DNA from 3 places in the Glutamicibacter sp. X7 genome. Region 2 is predicted to be linked to each of the others. Evidence: riboswitches for the same ligand, from Rfam matches in the RefSeq annotation. Region 2 holds a riboswitch; each other region holds the start of a gene.
The links. A riboswitch is a leader RNA that binds a small molecule or an ion and turns the genes downstream of it on or off. The one in region 2 is predicted to bind S-adenosylmethionine.

Region 1 (4,430 bases), 840 kb from region 2:
GTGCTCGAGGACGAGCAGCTGCCGGACTACAAGATGGCCGCCGGGGCCGCCCAGGTGCACATCCAGCGGCCACAGAGCAGCAACGACTGGTTCGATCTGGGCATTGAAGTGCAGATCGACGGTCAGAAGGTCCCCTTCGTGCAGCTATTCGAGGCACTCACCCGCGGTGATAGCTACCTAGACCTCGATGGACACCGGGTGCTCAAGATCGATGGCGAAGAAATGGAGCGGCTGCGGGCGCTGATCGCCGAGGCCGGAGAACTGGCCAAGGTCACGCCCGAGGGCGTGCGCATGCACAAACTCAGTGTGGACTGGTGGCAGGAACTGGTGGCCCTCGGGATCATCGAGGCCCAAGAAAACGAGTGGCTACACGCCATGCGTCAACTCTCCGACACCGAAACCCTGGCCGAGGTCGAGCTACCGGAGAGTTTCACCGCGACCCTGCGCGGCTATCAGCGCCAAGGGGTCGCATGGCTCGACTTCCTTCGACGGCACCAGCTCGGCGGGGTCCTGGCCGATGACATGGGGCTGGGTAAAACCGTGCAGCTCCTCGCCGCCCTCGAACGGGCACGGATCCAGCATCCTGAGCAGCGTTACCTTGTCGTCGCTCCGACCTCCGTGGTGGGCAACTGGGCCAGCGAAGCGGCTCGCTTCACCCCGGAGCTACGCACGGCGACGGTCCTGAGCACCGCGAAGAAGCAACAGCGTCCACTGGCCGACACCGTCGGCGCGGCGCAACTCGTACTGACCAGCTACGCGATTTTCCGATTGGATTTCGAGCAGTTCGATGCGCTGGGCTTTGACGTGCTCATCCTGGACGAGGCCCAGCAGCTGAAGAACCACGTGTCCAAGGGCTATAAACAGGCCCGGCAGATGGCGGTGCCGACCAAGCTCGTGGTCACCGGCACGCCGATGGAGAATAACCTCACCGAATTATGGGCGCTGGCCTCACTGGCCGCGCCGGGACTGCTCGGTGGGTTGAAGGCCTTCAAGGACAATTACCTCAAGCCCATCACCGAAGGGGATGCAGGGAAACTGCAGCGGCTTAAACGCCGACTTCGGCCATTTATTATGCGCCGCACCAAGGAACAGGTGGTGCCCGAGCTGCCGCCGAAGACCGAACAGGTGCTCGAGGTTGAGCTCGATCCGGCACACCGGCGCGCCTACGATCGCCGATTCCAACGGGTCCGGCAAGAAGTCTTGGGATTGGTGCAGGATGATGTGGATTCCAACCGCTTTAAGATTCTGCAATCGCTCACCCTGCTCCGTCAGCTGGCTCTGGATCCTTCGCTCGTCGACGAAGGCGACGCGCCGAGCGCCAAACTCGATCTGCTGCGCGACCTGCTGGAGGATGGGGTGTCCGAGGGGCACAAGATCCTGGTGTTCAGCCAATTCACTGGTTTTCTATCGAAAGCACGAGCGGTGGCCGAAGAGCTGGGTATTGCGCACGGGTACCTCGACGGGTCGGTGTCCGGCACCAACCGAAAAACCCTGGTGGAAGGGTTTTCCGCCGGGGAATTCCCGGTGTTCTTCATTTCGCTCAAGTCCGGCGGGTTCGGCATCAACCTCACCGAGGCGGACTACTGCATATTGCTGGACCCTTGGTGGAATCCTGCCGCTGAAGCGCAGGCGATCGATCGTGCCCACCGCATCGGGCAGAACCGGCCGGTGTATGTCTACCGGTTGGTCTCGCAGAACACCATTGAATCCAAGGTGTTATCGCTCCAGGCCAAGAAGACCGAACTGTTCAACGACGTGCTCGGCGAGCAGCAGGACACGGCCGGTTCGAGCACGCTCTCGGCGCAGGACTTCCTCGAACTGGTTCAATGACAACCGCCGTGGACGACACCCCCGGAGGGGTTCGTCCACGGCGGCCTAGGACTATCTAATTGGTTCTACCGGGCGATATTCAGCGCGGTGTTCACCGGGGTCGGGTTCGACAGCAGATCGAGCACCGGGCAGTACCGATCCACGGTGCGCTGCAGCTCGGCATAACGCTCGTCGCTTTCCGGACCCGAAACGGTCACCTCGATCTCGATATCGCTGAAGCCCGGGCGCACCGCCTCATCGACGGCGAACAGGCCACGGACATCCAGGCGCCCGGTGGCGGTGATCTGCACATCGTCGACCTGCAGGCCCAACTGCTGGGCGTAGAGCCGGTACACCACCACCTGGCAGGAAATCAGGGCACCCAGCGCGTACTCCACGGGGCTGGCCGCCGCATCGTCGCCGCCGAGCGCAGCCGGTTCATCCACGATGAAGCTGTGCTTACCGGCACTGATCTTGCTGGCCACCGCACCGAACCCGGCACCCGATACGGCAAAGGTTAGCTTCGCGTGATTGGTGTTTTCGGCGATGCGTTCGCTCCAAGCCTCGCCGGCGGCTACCAGTCGTGCGGCACGGTCCTCGACGGTGGAGAGGTTACTGCTCATGGGGAAGATCCCCCTTTCCGGCGCAGACAAAGGCGCCATCGCTTACGATGCCGACGTTCGGCACCGTCGAATCGTCACCTGGGGCACCCCGCGCATGGCGCGAGAAGGGTTGCCGGTCGATCAGCCAGGGCTGCAAATGATCGACGCTCGTGATTCTGTGGCTCCATGCTCGCAGGTAGCAGGAGCCGTGGGTAGGGCCCAGTTCATGATTCGTCATCTGCCCCAAACAAACGGAGCGTGCCGGGCCACGACTCGCACGTGGCCGGCACGCTCCGGCGACGATGCTAGCTAGCCCGCGTCGCGGGCGGTGAGCCAGGCATCGAGTTTAGTGCGGCGGGTGGTTCAGCCACGTCGGACCAACCAGCCACCGGGGAACCGCTCCCGGTGCCGGGATAGGGTTCCTTCTTGCGCAGCGTCTTCGTTACTGCTTTACCGGTTCCCACGCACCGGTTCCCACGCTGCCTTCCAGGGCACCCTCGTGGAAACGGTCGAGGCGGAAAGCACGCAAAACCGGACTTGCTTCTCCGCTGACGATCTCCTCGGCCAGCAGCTCACCGAGGATCAAGCCCAGCGTGGCCCCGGAATGGGTGAAGAGGGTATGCAGCCCCTCGACCGAAGGTACCGGCCCAACGACCGGTTCACCGTCACCCGGGATGGGCTTGAGCCCGGCCCCGATACGCTGGGCGGTCAGTACCGGGTTTCCGGCCAGCACCTTTGAGGCTTCCTCGAGGAGACCCTGCACCGCCCGTTGCGGCACGGTGAAGCTACCATCCTCCTCGGCAACCACCATTTGCTCGGACCAGTCGGCGTCCAAGACAAGGCGGCCGTCGGGGGTGGGACGTACCGCGACGCGCGGGGTATTCAGCACGGTGCGCACCTGCAGATCCACCGGCTCCGTGAAGAGGACGAAGGCCGCCGGGGTAGCATCCGGCACGCTGATACCGAGGTCTGCGAGCTGGGCCGGGACCTCGCCACCGGTGGCAAGGACGACCTCATCGGCATCGATGGTGCGGCCATCGGCGAGGGTGACGCCCACGGCGCGCCCCTCGCGGACCGCGACCGTCGCGTGCCCGGCATTCTCGATGATCTGTGCTCCCTCAGCCACCGCCTCGGCGGCCAGCGCCGGCACGAAGTCTGGCAAGTTGACCCAGCCTTCGCCGGGATTGTAAATCGCGCCTTCTTCGGCAACCGCCGCAGCGTCAACATCGGGGGCGAAGTCGCTGATCTGCTCGCGGGTGATCCAGCGGGAGTCGTAGCCACCGGAACGCTCGAAGGCAAAGGTGTCGCGGAAGCTTTCACCCGGGGCGGCCCATTTCAGCGCTCCATTGAAGCGCAGATACTCGCGGCTTTCCGGGTGCCGGTTGCTCCAGGTGCGGTAGCGGTCCATGGCCAGCATGCGCAGGTAGTGGTATTCGGCGGAGCGGGCACCGGAGGAATTGAGCCAAGCAATGGAGCGGCTCGAGGCCCCGTCGGCCAGAGCACCGGAGGTGACCAGCGTGACCTTGGCACCGTCGCGTGCTAAGTGCATGGCGGTGGAGACGCCGAGGATACCGCCGCCAATAACGGCGACGTGCTTGACAGAGGAAGATGAGGACATGAGTGTGTACTTTCTTCAGAATTGGGGTGAATCTGTGGGCCCGACGATGCGGGGCTAGACGGTGGCCGTGTCCCGATGAATGGATTCGATCAAACGCAAGACCGCCAGGCTGTCGTTGGGGTCGACCGGGACCGGCCCCGTGCGGCGCAGGCAGGAGGCCAGCGCACGGTAGAACTGCGGGTAGTCTCCGGGCAGGGTTCGCACTTCACGGGTATCCTGCCCGGTGACCAGCTGGCCCCAGTGGGCTTCGGGTTTCTGACCGTACTCGGCTTGCGTGGGGCTCATGCCCGAGGCCAGCTGAGGTTCTTGTGGATCGAGTCCAAAGCTGGTGTAGGCGCCGCGCTGACCGGCCACTAGGAAGCGCGCTCCGGCCGCCGCGTTCAGGCTGCTCATGGTCAATC
Region 2 (4,430 bases):
GTGCTGACCTCGGTCAAGGCTGCCGGTAAGGATCTTCCGGTGGTCACCGGTCAGGACTCCGAGGTCGAATCGGTGAAGTCGATCATGGCCGGGGAGCAGTACTCCACGATCAACAAGGACACCCGCAACCTGGTGGCCGAGGCGATCGATATGGTCAAGGCACTACAGGCTGGTGAAGAGCCAAAGGTCACCGATGCAGAGTCCTTCGATAACGGCTCGAAGACCGTTCCGGCGAATCTGCTGGATCCGCAGATCGTAACCAAGGAGAACGTCACCGAGGCATACGCCGACGATCCGGTGCTTGGCCCGATTACCGAAGGCAAGTAACGGCAGCACGTAGCTTCAAAAAGTCGCTGGCCCCAGACTTCTGTCTGGGGCCAGCGCTCTTTGTGTCCACGGGGATGATCGAGCGTGTCATCGATCGCTGTCCCGGGCCGAGGCACGGGACAGTTCATCGCGACGAGTTTGGTCAGAGTTCCGCGTCAGTTCCGGCGCATGGGAAGCCAGCCGCCTCTAGAATCCGCCAGTGGTGTTGGTATGAGACGTTGAGGTCACCTCGCCGGTTACCGACAGGCGCTTGGGTTGCACACCGTTGATTTCGTAGTCGCCAACGATACGTGACTTGTAGACCGCAGGATTGTGGGTGGCGATGGTGCGCGCATTGCGCCAGTGCCGGTCGAAGTTAAAGGACGCTCGGGTGGCCGAAGCCCCCAGCCCGTCGAAAAGCTTATTGGTGGCAGCGATAACCATGGGCTGCACTACGCTCTGCGCGCGGTTGGCGGCCAGCTCACACACGGCGAAACGCTCGTGGTCATTGAGGTTGCTGTCGGCCAGCGCGGCTTCAACCTCCAAAACGGCCCCCATCACCACCGCATCGCTGGCGAACACCGCACCGGAGACCTCCCCGACCAATTGCAATACCTGTGGTTCCTGATGCACCGGCACGCCGGTGCCGGTGGAGAAGCTGCGGGTACGCGACTGAACCGCCAGGCGCATGTCGTTCAGCGCCGACCGGCCGATACCTGCCTGGACCGCAAGCAGCACGAGCTGGAAGATCGCGGCTTCCGGATCGATGGGGTCTTCGGGCATGAAGCTATCTACCGGGACATTGCTGAATTCGGTGGTGCCGGTGCCGGTCAGTTGCTGGCCGAACCCGTCCCAGTCATCGATGATTTTAACGCCGCTGTGCTGGGTGGAAACCACGGCAATGTGACGCCCCGGGCGCTGCGGGTGGCTGACCGCGACGGTGGTCCAATCCGCGAAAATGGTGCCGGTGCAATAGTACTTTTCGCCGTTAACGACCCAGCGGCCATTGACCTCACTGACGGCCGTATTCAGTGTCCCGAGCGGATTGCCGCCCTTTTCGGTGTAGGCGTTACCGACGATATGTCCGGACGCAATGCGCGCGATCCACTTTTTACGCAGTGCCTCGTCCTCAAGCCGGAGCACATGCTCGGTGAAGGCAATATGCGCCCGCCACAGTTGAGCAATGTGGGAATCCGCCTCAGCCAACTCGATCAACAAGCGAAATACATCCGAAAGCCGTGCCCCGTGGCCACCGGCTTCGACCGGTAACCGCAACGCCCCAAAACGCTCGCGATTGAGCCAGCCGACCTGTTCAAAGGGAAGCTGACGAAGCTGCTCGCGTTCATTGGTTCCGTCAGCGATTTGCGCGAACACCGGACGAAAAATCGCAGCCAGGCGTTCGTACTGCTCATCCGCGCACGGCCCGGGAGTGACCTTTAACAGTTGGCGCACGGCCACCGGCTCTACGTGGTCATCTAGATTACGGGCCGAAGCCCCGGCGGGGTCACTCAATGCGTTGAAGTCCATGTTGGCGTTGTCGAAAGACACTGGAAAAATCCTCATTTCTTTCCATCGGATCTGGCGGTAGCACCGGCCCGTCACGCGGGTGGTTGCTGCGGCGTCGTCGAGCCAGATCTCTCGGCCGCTCTGGATGGGTTCGTAATCATTTGTAGCGTTACGTCCTTTCACGTCCCAAGCCGGGCGTCACAAAGTAACGAGCCGTAGTAGTGACGCCAGTCATACTTCAGGAGATGTAGGCCGGTGGCCACGAAAGGCGCTTCGTCGATCCTTCAAGTTCATCAACGAATCCACACTTATCAAAAGAAGAATCAGAATTTCTCGCGTCCGGCCACCATCTTTCGAAGATTCGTCATGTTACGAAAGGTTTGCCCTCGGTTCATTCGACGCGGTTCGATTGTTGCGGAACCATCCCGAGCGGCCGAGAGATCTGGCTCGACGACGCCGCAGCAACCACCACGCCCATGAACTGGTCGCGGACGGTGCTACCGCCAGAACCGATGGAGATGATCATGGCACTTGCCTACGCACCCGCGCACACCTCAACCAATACTGCCCTGCCGCTGAGCTTCCGCCGGCTTGCACGCACCTTTAGCACACGCAGCGAAACCCGCCGAGTACTGCAGGACTTTAACCTCGAGATCGCCGCCGGTGAACTGGTGGCCATTCTGGGCCCAAGCGGATGCGGAAAATCCACCTTGTTGCGCGCAGCTAGCGGGCTAGATACGCCAAGCTCCGGGCAGGTGCTCATCGGCGACTTGCCGGTGGCCGGGATTGACGAGCGCTGCTCGGTCGCCTTCCAAGAACCAAGACTGCTGCCGTGGCGTTCGATTCGCGAAAATATCGAGCTCGGCCTGCCACTGGGTTTGGACCAGAACGAGGGCACCACCCTGATCGATGAACTGCTCGAGATTACCGGCCTGGCACAGGTAGCCGACGTGCACCCGCAGGAAATCTCAGACGGCCTTGCGCAACGCGTCTCGCTGGCTCGCGCCCTAGCCCGCCGCCCCGGCGTGCTGCTCCTTGATGAACCCTTCGGGGCTCTGGATGCGCTGACTCGACTCGAATTGCAGGAGCTGTTGCGCGCGGTTCACGCGGCCATTCCCACCACAGTGTTGCTCGTGACCCACGATGTCGACGAGGCCCTGCAGTTAGCGGACCGAGTGATCGTACTGGGCCGCGAGGCACCGGGCATTCCGGCCGGCGTCATCCGGGATCTGCGCCTAGACACCGCGGCCGGGCACCAGCGCCGCGACGGCGACTTCGGCGCGCACCGCAACATGTTGCAGGATTTGCTCAGCGTCGATAACCACACCGACTAATACAGCGCACATCGCCCCTGCGGCAGGCCACACCGGTGCATGCGCCTTGCTCCGATCAACCAGCGAGCCACCTAGTTCTCGCACTCCCCCGTGGACCTGCGCTGTCGCGAGACTGGCGTCTTCTGGTTGCCGCCCACGGTGAACTGGTGCCCTCCGGAACACAGGGGAATACTACGTTCACCACTACCGGGCCCAACCTGAAGGATCTCCCGGTGAAACCAAGGCACGGCAGGTTACGTTCGCGCTAGGTGCACCAAAGCCAACTCCGCGAAAATGTGCGCGGCACGGGGCGCCGATTAATGCGGCAACACGAGCCCCCGTTGGAGACCACGAAACCGTACCGAGCGCGTTAAGTTTACGTAACCTGCAACACACCTTTCGTTATCTTGACTCATTCAAAAAAAGCCGTCATGCTGGAGACTGTGACTGAGATGGTCGGAATCGAAGAGGTACTGCGGGCGGCATCCCTGCGCGTGACGCGTCCACGCGTCGCGGTGCTCTCTGCCGTCACCTCGCATCCGCACGCGGACACCGAAACGGTGATCGCAGCGGTGCGTGAACAGTACCCGACGGTGTCTCATCAGGCTGTCTATGACTCCCTTAAGCTCCTCACCGAGCTGGGCGTGGTACGCAAAATTCAGCCTCATGGGCACAGCGCACGTTATGAGGCGCGGGTAGGCGACAACCATCACCATGTGGTGTGCCGCAATTGCGGCATGGTTGCCGATGTGGATTGCTCCGTGGGAGATTCACCCTGCCTTTGCGCCTCGGATGACCATGGCTTCCTGATCGACGAGGCCGAGGTTATCTACTGGGGGCTGTGCCCCGAGTGCCAGTTTTCCTCGCAGACACCGTAACGAATTCACCGCATCCAACGGTCCATAGCCGTCGGGATGCGCGATTATCCCCCAACCCAATTCCCTGGAAGGAACCAAATGTCTGAGAACGCAGGCAAGTGCCCCGTGGTCGGCGCAGGCCGAGTCCACCCAACTCAGGGCAACGCCAACAGTGAGTGGTGGCCCAACAAGCTAAACCTGAAGATTCTGGCCAAGAACACCTCGGTGACCAACCCGGCCGATGAGGACTTCGACTACGCCACCGCCTTCCAGAGCCTGGATCTGGCTGCCGTCAAGGCCGATATCGCCAACCTGCAGAAGGATTCCAAGGACTGGTGGCCAGCAGACTTCGGTCACTACGGCCCGTTCATGATCCGTATGGCCTGGCACTCGGCCGGTACCTACCGTTCGCACGATGGCCGCGGTGGTGGCGGAACCGGTCAGCAGC
Region 3 (4,430 bases), 320 kb from region 2:
CTCGCAGTCGGGATCCAATATTGATGGCCGAGCCACTCGGCTCAACCGGCAACGCCTTCATTCGGGCAGTTCCCCTTTCCTCGGGTGGGTGCCCCAGGTTCAATCCAACGTAATTTTCGCCGGAAGGGGTTACATGCCCACGCATCGTAAACTACCATTCGTTTACCAATAGAAATATTTTGTTTCCGCAATCATCCACGCGGAGACACACTCGCACTCGTAAGTTAGGGACCATGATGGAAATCGTCAATGGCGCCATCGTCATCATTTATCTCCTAGGGATGCTCGCCTTCGGCTGGTGGGGCAAGACCCGCACGCACTCCAATTCGGACTTCCTCGTCGCGGGCCGTCGACTCGGCCCCGTGCTCTACACCGGCACCATGTCAGCCCTCGTGCTCGGGGGCGCCTCCACCGTCGGCGGCGTCGGACTCGGTTACAAATTTGGCCTCTCCGGTGCCTGGCTCGTTGCGGCCATCGGTATCGGCGTGGCCGCCCTATCGCTTTTCTTCGCGCCAAAAATCCAGCGTTTGAAGATCTTTACCGTTTCGCAGATGCTGAGCCTGCGTTATGGCTCGAAGACGGCCACGAACGGCTCTGGCGTGGTGATGCTCGGCTACACGCTGATGCTGGCCGCTACCTCCACCGGCGCCTACGCCACGGTCTTCACCGTCATTTTCGGTTGGGACCGCTGGCTGGCGATCCTCATCGGCGGCGCCATTGTGCTGATTTACTCCACCATTGGCGGCATGTGGTCGATTACCCTGGCTGATCAGGTCCAGTTCTTCATCACCACCGTTGGTGTCTTTGCCCTGATGTTGCCCTTCACGCTGTCGTCGGCCGGCGGACTTTCAGCTATTCGCGACCGCCTCGAAGCCGAGTTCTTCACCTGGGACGGCATTGGCACCCAGACCATCATCACCTACTTCGTCGTCTATGGCCTTGGCATGTTGATCGGCCAGGACATCTGGCAGCGCGTCTTCACCGCCCGTACCGACAAGGTCGCCCAATGGGGTGGGCTGACCTCCGGAATCTACTGCATCATCTACGGCGTCGCCGGCGCGATGGTGGGTATGGGCGCTCGTGTGGCGCTACCGGGACTGGCCGAAACCGCGAAGGACAACCCGGACGTTGTCTTCGGTACCGTGGCCAGCGACCTGCTGCCCATCGGTCTGGGCGGCATCGTGCTGGCCGCCGCCTTGGCTGCCATGATGTCCACCGCCTCCGGCGCCCTGATTGCCTCGGCAACCGTTGCTCGCAACGACGTGTTGCCTGTCGTGGCCAACCTATTCGGTCGCACGGTGCAGGTGGATCACGAGAGCAACCCGGAAGAAGACGTGAAGTCCAACCGTTACTGGGTGCTGGGGCTCGGCGTGCTGATCATGTTGCTGGCCATCGTCTTTACCGACGTGGTGGCCGCGTTGACCATTGCCTACGACATCCTCGTCGGCGGTCTACTGGTCTCGATCCTCGGCGGACTGATCTGGCGCCGCGGCACCGGAATCGGTGCGGCCTCCTCCATGGCCGCCGGGGCACTGGTGACCCTTGGCACCATGATCTACCTCGAGATTCAGGCCGAAGCGCCCTTCGCAGGCGTGTACGCCAACGAACCGATCTACTACGGCCTGGCCATTTCCGCCATCGTTTACGTGGTCGTTTCCTTGGCCACCAAGCCGACCGATGACTCGGTTCTCGCACACTGGAGCGAACGCTTGTCCGGTCGCTCGACCGAGGAAGGCGTGCGCCGCAGCTAGCCGGGGCACCCGCTGACCGGCAGGGGGCCGCGAACCACTTGGTTCGCGGCCCCTGTTCTTTTGCTGGAGATCTTCCTAGGCTGTGGACCATGAGTCTTAGTCAGGATCCAGGCGCGCAGCGCGTTCGAGAGTACCTCAACGAGGCGCGAGAAGCAGTGTTATGGAAATGCGCCGACCTGTCGGAGGCCCACGCCCGGCAGGAAATGACCGCCACCGGAAGTAGCATCATCGGGATCGTGCATCATTTGACGGCAACGGAGTACGCCTACTTCGGCGAATGCCTGGGCAGAACTCCGCAGGACGAACACATGCGTCAGGTGCTGGCCAGCGACGACCCACAGGCAGAATTCACCGTCCCAAAGGAGCTGACCCTGCGCGAGGTCTGCGAAAGCTACCGCCGCGCCATCGCTTTCGCCGAAGCCGCCTGCGACGAGCTCGAGCCCACCACCGCGGCCGAAGTAACCTGGTGGGTCACACACCGGCACACCAATCTGGCCCGCCTCGTCACTCACATGTTCGGCGAAACAGCCCGCCATGCCGGTCATATCGACATCTTGCGAGAACAGCTCGACGGCTTCGCCGGACTGTACGCCCATGCCCCGAATCTGCCGTAACAGAATTCGGTAGGCCACGCCGTACGGTAATATCGGCCGTGTAGCTTCACGAGATGTGGCGCCAAGCTCCGACTGGCCACACACCAACCCCAAGTTCATGGGTGGTTCGGATGAGGAAGCGGTCCGTGTGCCATTGCCACGGGCAAGAGCTTAAGCGCGAAGGATCGCCCATGGCCGACGCCGTGTTTCCCTTGATCGATACCCATGCCAATGTTGTCCGATTCCGGAGACAGGGCCGCTGGGAAGAATGGGGCATAGCCAATCCCGACGAACTGCTAGGTACGCTCTCGCGCGCGGTCGATCGGCCACGCTTCGACGCCGAAACACAGCAATTGTTGATCCGCACCGCCGCGCGTGGAGCCCGCGGAGGCCGGCTGCGCGTATTTAGTCTTGCCAAATTCCCCAGTCCCGCTTCGCTGGCTAGTGTGGGGAGCTGAGAAGTTCGCCTTCGCCGGGCGTAGCAGCCCGGCTTTGCCCCAGGAGCAACAACGCATGAGTAGCGACAGCTCGTCAGCACAGCCCACCTCGGCACAGATCCGCCGTTGGCGGCGCTATTTGGCCGATGAAATCGCCGAAGGCGCCATCTATCGAGAGCTGGCCGAACGCCGCACAGGGCAAGAACGGCAGATCCTGCTGGGGCTCGCGGAGGCCGAAGAACGGCATGAGGCCTATTGGCGGACCAAACTCGGCGAGCATGCACGCCATGTGCGTCCGTCGACCCGCCGCATGTTCCTGCGCTGGTTGGCACGTCACTTCGGGTCGGTCTTCGTGCTGGCCTTGGCTCAGCGCGCGGAAAGTAGCTCCCCCTACGAAAAGGATGCCGACGCCACCGCACAGATGGCGGCGGACGAACAGGTACACGAGGAAGTCATCAGGGCGCTAGCCACGGCGGGACGGGCACGCCTCTCGGGCAATTTCCGGGCCGCGGTTTTCGGGGCCAACGACGGTTTGGTCTCCAACTTGGCCCTCGTCATGGGCGTCGGGGCCACCGGCGTGGCCTCTGGTTTCGTGCTGTTCTCGGGTATCGCGGGCCTTTTGGCCGGCGCGCTGTCCATGGCAGCCGGTGAGTATGTGTCGGTACGGTCGCAACGCGAGCTGCTGACCGCCTCGCGGCCCACACAGGTCACTCTCGCGGCGGCCCCGAACCTGGACCTCGATGCAAATGAGCTTGTGCTGATCTACAAGGCGCGCGGCATGAGCGACGAAGATGCCGAGCACCGAGTTGCCGAACGCATGGGCCTTTTTACCTGTGACTGCAACCCTTCCTTCTCCTTGCATCCAGAGGCTCGCGCCGAAGAACTTGAGAAGGAGCACGAGGAGCTTGGCTCGGCCCCGGGCGCGGCAGCTTCCTCCTTCGCCTTTTTCGCCTCCGGCGCCGTCATCCCGATCCTGCCGTATATCTTCGGTCTGTCGGGCACCGGCGCGGTCGTGCTCTCGCTGGTCCTCGTCGGGTTGGCGCTGCTTGGTACCGGCGGCGTGGTGGGGCTGCTCTCCGGCGCCTCTCCGCTCAAGCGCGGCTTGCGTCAGCTCGGCATCGGGTTGGGGGCGGCGGCGGTCACCTACTGCCTTGGTCTGCTCTTCGGGACCACCGCCGTCTAACCTCACCGGCCTTCGCTTGGCTCCACATCCCAGCTCTCGAGCGTGGCCTTGGACCAGCTGCCGTAGGTTGGGTTCGGTAAGACGAACCATTCCCGGCCGAACTTGTCGGCTTGCTGCTGCACCAGTTCATGCTGGGTTTCCAGATCGCTTCCGGCATAGGCAGCGTCGAAGTCATGCATCGTGTCGCCCAGTTGCATGACCACACGGTGCTCGCTCTCTACCGCAGCGCGTCGTTCCTCCTTGGGAGGCCCGAGCAACAGCACCTGGTCTTCAACGGCCTGCGGTAGGCCCAGGCGCTGCAGGTCCGCCAACGTATCGTCGAGGTTCGCTTCGGTCCGATCGGAAATGTAGTAGATGTGCACCCCGAGCTCGTCGGCTCGTTTAAAGAAGTCCAGGGCCCCGTGGATGAGCGTGGGATCGCCTTCGCGTTCCCAATGGTCCCAGGTGTCCCAGGTGCTGTAGTCGT

Region 1: it holds a riboswitch for S-adenosylmethionine, as region 2 does, so the genes downstream of both, ACYU0X_RS14630 (OsmC family protein) here and ACYU0X_RS01625 (acyl-CoA dehydrogenase family protein) in region 2, are expected to answer to the same signal.
Region 3: it holds a riboswitch for S-adenosylmethionine, as region 2 does, so the genes downstream of both, ACYU0X_RS03190 (hypothetical protein) here and ACYU0X_RS01625 (acyl-CoA dehydrogenase family protein) in region 2, are expected to answer to the same signal.

What each region holds. Positions count from the first base shown of each region.
Region 1 covers NZ_CM142678.1:3,066,871-3,071,300, reverse strand. Annotated here, with positions in the region: gene ACYU0X_RS14635 (SNF2-related protein) at 1-1,830, shown strand, start outside; gene ACYU0X_RS14630 (OsmC family protein) at 1,896-2,432, opposite strand; SAM riboswitch class IV at 2,466-2,587, opposite strand; gene ACYU0X_RS14625 (NAD(P)/FAD-dependent oxidoreductase) at 2,854-4,029, opposite strand; gene ACYU0X_RS14620 (Gfo/Idh/MocA family oxidoreductase) at 4,084-4,430, opposite strand, start outside.
Region 2 covers NZ_CM142678.1:307,439-311,868, reverse strand. Annotated here, with positions in the region: gene ACYU0X_RS01630 (substrate-binding domain-containing protein) at 1-327, shown strand, start outside; gene ACYU0X_RS01625 (acyl-CoA dehydrogenase family protein) at 514-1,854, opposite strand; SAM riboswitch class I at 1,873-1,964, opposite strand; SAM riboswitch class I at 2,230-2,331, shown strand; gene ACYU0X_RS01620 (ABC transporter ATP-binding protein) at 2,337-3,146, shown strand; gene ACYU0X_RS01615 (Fur family transcriptional regulator) at 3,578-4,003, shown strand; gene katG (catalase/peroxidase HPI) at 4,082-4,430, shown strand, end outside.
Region 3 covers NZ_CM142678.1:623,663-628,092, reverse strand. Annotated here, with positions in the region: gene ACYU0X_RS03205 (helix-turn-helix domain-containing protein) at 1-61, opposite strand, end outside; gene ACYU0X_RS03200 (sodium:solute symporter family protein) at 237-1,751, shown strand; gene ACYU0X_RS03195 (DinB family protein) at 1,841-2,365, shown strand; SAM riboswitch class IV at 2,410-2,520, shown strand; gene ACYU0X_RS03190 (hypothetical protein) at 2,536-2,802, shown strand; gene ACYU0X_RS03185 (VIT1/CCC1 transporter family protein) at 2,858-3,964, shown strand; gene ACYU0X_RS03180 (5'-nucleotidase, lipoprotein e(P4) family) at 3,967-4,430, opposite strand, start outside.